Regions from separate parts of the Arthrobacter sp. R1-13 genome, predicted to be linked through region 1. Evidence: predicted binding sites of a transcription regulator. Region 1 holds the regulator's gene; the other holds the start of a gene.
What was found. Region 1 encodes LexA, which represses DNA repair genes until DNA is damaged. Its sites were predicted from a motif close to TCGAACANNTGTTCGA; they were not measured.
Positions count from the first base shown of each region.

Region 1 (3,409 bases):
GGTGCGGCTCTCCTCACCGGCTTCGTAGACAGCCTTCACTACGTCCAGGCCAAGGCCGGTTCCGGTGGGGTTGTTAGGTGAGCTCAGGAAAACTACGTTCGGTCGAAGCTCCCGGACCTGTTCGGCCGCGTACTCTGCGCTTAGCCCGTAATCGGCAGCGCGCAGGCCGGAAACGTATTCGGTGTCAGTACCGCTGGCAAGCAAGGGGTACATGGAGTACGTGGGGGGAAAGCCCAAAGCTGTCCTGCCAGGTCCGCCAAAAGCCTGCAGTGTCTGCTGCAGGACTTCGTTGGATCCATTGGCTGCCCAGATATTTTCGGCCTCGAGCCCATGCCCCAGATACTCCGCCAGGGCTGACCGGAGCTCACTGAACTCCCGATCGGGATACCGGTTCAGTCCGGCGGCTGCAGCGGTTACGGCCTCGGAGATGGCCTTCAGGACATCCTCTGGCACGCCGTGAGTGTTCTCATTCACGTTCAGCAGGATGGGCACATCCAATTGCGGCGCACCGTAAGGCGTCAGGCCCCGGAGATTGTCGCGGAGTGGCAGTCGGTTCAAGCGCGCTAGCTGGTCAGTCACCAGAACAGTTTAAGTGCCTGATGCCGGGGCCGGAAAACTGTGACGCCTCCAGGCGAAGCCGGGCTCGAGGACAGGGCTCACGCGGAGGGGACAAAGAGCTGCTGCCCCGGACTGACCGCACCTCCATCGAGGTTATTCAACTGCACGATGTCAGCCACGACATCCCGCGGATCGCGCTCAGGTGCAACAGTGCCGGCGATGGCCCACAAGGATTGGCCCTGCTGCACGGTGACGGTCACAGTGGGAGTCAGGGAGAGCTCGGCGACGGTGTCAGCTGCCTTGGCCGGAGACGTAAGGAATCCCGAGAGCGACATCAGCAAGGCAGTCAGCAGCATAAGGGGCAAGACCACCAGGACAATCCATCCGCGCCGGGTAAGCCGCAGCGGTGCCTGCACCCGGCCATGGGCTTGACCAGGGGTGCCAGCACCGTAGCCACTGGCTTCGTGGGCGCGGGCCCCGTGACCGGCAGGTGCCATTTCGGGCTCATAGACAGCGGGCCTCTGCGGGGCGAGGGAACTGTGCAGCGTCGTCGCCGACTGAGACTCCCCGGAGACCGATTGCGGAAAGAACTCGTGGAACGCGGATGTAGCTGACATGACCGTCCTCCTGGACCATACTGTGCTGCCCGTCGTGTTCATTGATGGCAAGGTATTCATTGCCACCGGCCTCCGGTTTCGAACGCTTGAACGAATTCGGCGACCGGAGCAAGCAAACTAGAAAACCGACTAGAACACATGTTCGAACCTTACTGACTAAGTTTTAGCATGTATGATCGAACATTGTCGAGACTCACTAGAACAAATGTTTGAAAAACTCCCTTGGCTGGCCTAGGTTTGATCAAAGAAACATTGATCAGGACAACCACATCTGCAGTTGATCAGCAGGGTCTGACATTCAGGCAGAACGTTCCCGGCGGCTGGCGCTCAGAAGCCGGGAGAAATGGAAAGGCGTTGGCGAAAATGGCAGCACAAGCCGCGGGCAGCAAGGCCACCGCAGGGGCCTCGCAGAATGCCCGGACGCCCAAGGGCCTCACTCTTCGCCAAAAGAGAATCCTGGAGACCATTCAACGGTCGGTCAATGACAACGGCTATCCCCCATCCATGCGTGAAATCGGGGACACAGTCGGCCTTGCGAGCCTGTCCAGCGTGACCCACCAGCTGTCCCAGCTGGAGAAACTCGGTTACCTGCGCCGGGATCCGAAGCGTCCGCGCGCCATGGAAGTGTTGATGCCGCTGACCCTGGAAGAAGGCGGAACGGAGCCTTCACGGCCGGAAAAGCCAAACCGGCTCAGGAGTGTAGGCCGTCAACCGGTAACGGAACTCGCTGGCGCAACAGACACCGCCATGGTCCCCCTGGTCGGGCGCATCGCCGCAGGCGGTCCTATTCTCGCCGAACAGCTCGTCGAAGAGTTTATGCCGCTCCCCCGCCAGCTCGTTGGCCACGGAGAGCTGTTCATGCTGAAGGTCGCGGGAGACTCCATGATAGATGCCGCGATTTGTGATGGTGACTGGGTGGTTGTGCGCCGTCAGAGCGACGCAGTCAACGGCGATATCGTGGCCGCGCTATTGGACGATGAAGCGACAGTTAAGACGTTCCGCCAACGGGACGGCCACACATGGCTACTGCCACAGAACACGCAGTACGAGCCCATCCTGGGCGATCATGCCACCATTATGGGCAAAGTGGTCTCAGTCCTGCGCTCCATCTAGGACCCGCGCTCCAGCTAGGTACTGGCCACGCGCGTTTCCTCGGCCAGCCGTTTGAGCGCCGCCACCGCAATCGCAGGGTCGGTGGTGGGCCAGAAGGGCGGCAGGGCAGCACGCAGAAAATTGCCGTATCGCTCAGTTGATAACCGTGAGTCCAGCACGGCGACCACGCCCTTGTCCCCTGTCGAACGAATAAGGCGGCCGGCACCCTGGGCAAGCCGAATGGCGGCGTGGGTGGCGGAAACAGACATAAAGCCGTTGCCGCCTGCCTTTGCTACCGCCCGGGAGCGCGCCGTCATGAGGGGATCATCAGGACGCGGAAAGGGAATCCTGTCGATCACTACGAGGCGACACGAGCCCCCAGGAACGTCCACTCCTTGCCAAAGGGACATGGTGCCGAACAGGCAGGTGTCAGGCTCATCCGCAAACTGCCGGACCAGCGCCGTCATAGTTGAATCACCTTGGCAGAGAATGCTCATGTCGAGCCGGGGACGCAGGGCTTCCGCAGCGTCCTCCGCTGCCCGGCGTGAGGAGAACAGGCACAGCGCCCCGCCCCCGGAGGCAAGAATCAGCTTTTCGAGCTCATCGAGAGCTTCGGGTGAGGTGCCCCGACCCGGTTTCGGAAGATGACCCGCCACGTAGAGAATTCCTTGTTTCGGATAGTCGAAAGGAGAGCCGACGTCGATGCCGGTCCAGCTCGGCGCACCCGGGCCCACGAGACCAAGGCCGCCCGCCGCAGGTTCGAAGGCGGAGCCGATCGCGAGCGTAGCGGATGTGAGCACGACGGTGTGTCCCTCGAACAGTCCCTCGCGGAGCCGGCCTCCGACGCTTAGGGGCGCCACATTGATCAAAGCCGGCGAGGCGTCATCGGGTGCGGAGTAACCGTGTTGCGGATCAAAGGTGCTGTTTCGGGAAATCCACACCACTTCGCCGTTTTCCCGCGCTGCGATAAGTCGTTCACACAATTCCAGGATCACCAGCAGGCGGGAGCGCGCCAGCTGCCGCCCGCCGTCGGCCGTGGTGGAACTGTCCCCCTTGGAATCGGAGAGCGCTGCGCGGCATGCGTCGCGGAGCTGGTCCACACAGTCGAGTTGTTCGTCGTTGAGCCCGCTGGGCAGGAGACC
Region 1 is NZ_CP096420.1:2,439,886-2,443,294, forward strand. Features, by position in the region: gene M1D88_RS11180 (histidinol-phosphate transaminase) at 1-579, opposite strand, end outside; gene M1D88_RS11185 (LysM peptidoglycan-binding domain-containing protein) at 657-1,055, opposite strand; gene lexA (transcriptional repressor LexA) at 1,539-2,288, shown strand; gene M1D88_RS11195 (ATP-dependent DNA helicase) at 2,303-3,409, opposite strand, start outside.

Region 2 (3,409 bases), 150 kb from region 1:
CCAGCCCATGTCGGAGACTGGATCCATCCGGCAACGATCCGCGAGCGCCTCCGTTTGAGCCAGCAGTCTTTTCAGGTCAGCTGTGCCGTACCCCGCTGAGTGGATGATTTCTTTTGCCAGCTGCACCATGTGCGCCTTGGACTTGAACCAGCCTTGTCCTGTTGGTTGCAGAAGGGGGGCTGAGGAGAGTTCAGGAAGTGATTTCAGTGTGCGGGCGGAATCGAGGACATCTGCTGTGGCAGCTCCATCCTCTTCGCAGTACCTGACGGCGTTGGTCAGGACGGCTGGTACATGGTGTTCGGCGGCGAGTTTGAGCATGCGCACAGCATGGGCAGTGCTCAGTGGGGCTCCTGGGGGGCTTAGCTGTGACACGACTTCGGCCACTACTGTTCCCTGGGGCATTGCTTCCAGCCAGCGCTTGAACAAGGTGCGGGGAAGTAGGTATTTCCGTCCTCCCATGGACCGGCCGACGTCGGAATCAGGTCCGATGAGAACGGTCAGGACCGGTTTCAAAGTGTCGGGATCCAGTGTTCTGGATGCCAGCTCCGCCCTGGTCACTGCGACAGGAACCACTCCCCCTGCCTTGCCTGTTGTCCTTGCATGGGCGTCGGAGATAAGCCGGCAAAGGGCACGGTAGCCGGCTCCGTTGTTGTGTCCATGGGCGAGGACAACAACCCGGCCCGAAAGCTGGGTGCGGTGATCGCCGTCGTCGTCAAATACTGCGAGATCAACTCCCACTACCGGATCGATGCCCGCAGCCATGCATGCCTTTAAATGTTTGACTGTTCCGTACAGCCCGTCCCTGTCGGTGCACGCCAATGCTGTTGCCCCGTCAGCCGCGGCTGCACTGGCAAGTTCCTCCGGCCAGGAGACTCCGTAGTGTGCGCTGAAGGCAGTGGAGACGTGAAGGTGGGTAAAGCTCATGCTGTTTTTGGTGCTGTTCTTGGCTGGAGGGCATCATGGATGCGCAGCAGCCTCCAGCGCCCGCTGCCAATATCGCGCGACAGGTCCAGCGTTAATGGTTCCTGCGGCACCCCCGGTGAACGCTGATCTTCAGCTTTGACTTGCACCCGCCAGATTTCATGGTCTACCAGTCCCTTGCCTGCCCCCAGGGGTGCCCTTTTTTCCTCTGCCCACCATTGACGGCGTTCAAACCAGCGCACCGGTTCTGCACACACGGTGTAGCGGCACCCTGCCCAGAAAAGGTTCAAGGGCTGGCCTTCAGGAGCGCATTCCACCTCTACACCCTCACTGAATATCCCCATGGATGCCTCCGTGCAACTTTCTTACAGCTTCCTTGCAACTTCTAACAACTTCCTTCTTCGAATATATCTTCGAATACTTTCAGTCTACGCCCGAGGCATGACAAAACCTAGGTCGGGGGTGGACGGAAGGGGAAGCAGAGAGCAGGATGGAGCCATGAGTTCCAATGAAGCACTCCTGAGAAACGCCAGCATCGCCGCCAAGAATTCACATTTGGTGGCGACTTTCGATATTGATGGCAATATTCCGTCGTCGGGCGCCTACGTCGTGGGGCTTGTTGCGTCCACTCCTGACCTGTCACATCAACGAAGGCTTGGAATCGAGTTCATGAATGGCGAGGCAGTCTCGTTCTATGCCTTCAACCATGACGGCACCGAGGAGAACTTCGACCTCGACGGAGTGGAGCATTCAGGCAATACCATCACAGGGCATTTTCCCCTGAGCACCATAATGGGTCTCGGCAAGGGGCATCTGATATCAGCCTTCAGCGAAGCCGACGGGCGGGAATTCCAGGCAGGCGTTCAGGTCCAGGAATCTCTCTGAAGCTGAATCAGTCGTTGTTTTCCTGGACTTTGAGTTCCAGTTCGATGAATTCGGAGATCATGGTCCGGTAGGTCGTTTCCACCAGGCCGGGATCAATGCCCTTCTTTTCGGCCGCGAACCGGACGTGCTCGATGATGCGCTCCACCCGGCCCGGTGCGCGTACTTCCGCGCTGTCCCCTTTTAGCGTCCCGGCGATGCGGATCAGACGTTCCCTGCGGGCGATGAGGCTGACGATCTGCTCGTCCACTTCGTCCACGGCCACGCGCACGGCGGCGAGCTGTTCTTTGTCGGCCTGGGCGTTTTTGTCGAGTCCGTATTCTGTGGGCATGTGACTGACAGTATCTAAGGATGCAACCCGAGTCGACTACATTTCCCTTGGCGCTGGCCGCGTACAGGTTTAGAACAGGCTGGCCAAGTCTGAAACGCGTGTCTTGGATTCACTACCACCAGAACGCACATAGGGTCGGTACATGGACAAGGAACATACCGGCGAGCTGGACGGGCAGACCTCTATCAACGAGCTGCTCGACGAACCGGTCGGCCATGCTCACATCCAGATGGCGCTGCCCCTTCATGTCCAATTCTCCGCGGGGAAATTCGTACGCCTGTAGGGAGGAGCAGCTGCCACTTTTTGAGGTTGCCCACAGCGCCGAATTTTCCCGTGGAGCGGAACGCTCTCATTGTGCTGGGATGTCATGTAAGACTCGGAAGATTGACTGCACCCCCCTTGGGCGCACTGCACCACGACGTCGAAAGGTCCTGGTAAGGCGTCTTAGAACGTGCCGATCCCATTCTGCGTTGGTCAACATCGAAGAATCGAAATTCTTGACCAGAGGAACCAGGTAACTGACGTAGTTTTTGTTTTTCATGATTATTCGGAACTCTATCGCCCCCTGGTTGGAGTGGCGCCGCTGCGCTTCTCTGGCTGGCACAAGAGGCACGGCATAAACTTGGGATGTTCACGTGGCGATCGCGGTTTGCGGATTAAACGTGCGTCAGAACGGAGAGCGCCATGCTCAAGATCCTCATGTGCAAACTGAACTTGCGCCATGCGTGGCACATAGAATCCGCAGAGGACGGCAGCGGCCGCTATAGGCGCTGTACGCGGTGCGGTAAGTACGACCGCGACATGGACGGCAGCGGCTTTATGCACTGACACCGGCATCCGGATTTTGACGGCGGCTCGACAGACCTCCCGTTTGAGACATCACAGCTAGTCAAGTACGACTATGACTTTCCCGCCCTCATAGAAGCCCTCTCCATCGGCCTGGATCATTGCGCCGTTGTTTTCAACCAAGTAGATCAGAACATGCCCCAAGGCCGTGTATCCATCGTCGTCAAAGTCGAAGACCGGCAACCGGGCCGCAACGATGAAAAGGGGTCTTCCGCAGATGTTTCTCCACGCGTCTTCGGTTCCTACCCTTGGGCGCATCCTCCAGGAAATCCATAAACTCCTCGATTTCTTCGCCCATGAGGGACCCGTCGTCCCCATCTTCACCATGGACTTCCAACAGGACCGGCCCCAGCGGCGGAGGGTCGCCATGGGTACAAAACGCTCTGACGTAGTAACTCACGGCCACGAGGATACCGTCCAGTCAAGCGG
Region 2 is NZ_CP096420.1:2,590,184-2,593,592, forward strand. Features, by position in the region: gene M1D88_RS11845 (DNA polymerase III subunit alpha) at 1-924, opposite strand, end outside; gene M1D88_RS11850 (DUF6504 family protein) at 921-1,265, opposite strand; gene M1D88_RS11855 (hypothetical protein) at 1,420-1,806, shown strand; gene M1D88_RS11860 (chorismate mutase) at 1,814-2,134, opposite strand; gene M1D88_RS11865 (hypothetical protein) at 2,277-2,417, shown strand; gene M1D88_RS11870 (hypothetical protein) at 3,020-3,238, opposite strand.
Region 2: M1D88_RS11850 (DUF6504 family protein) is a predicted target of LexA. The motif match lies at 1,323-1,338, and genes of this name have one in related genera.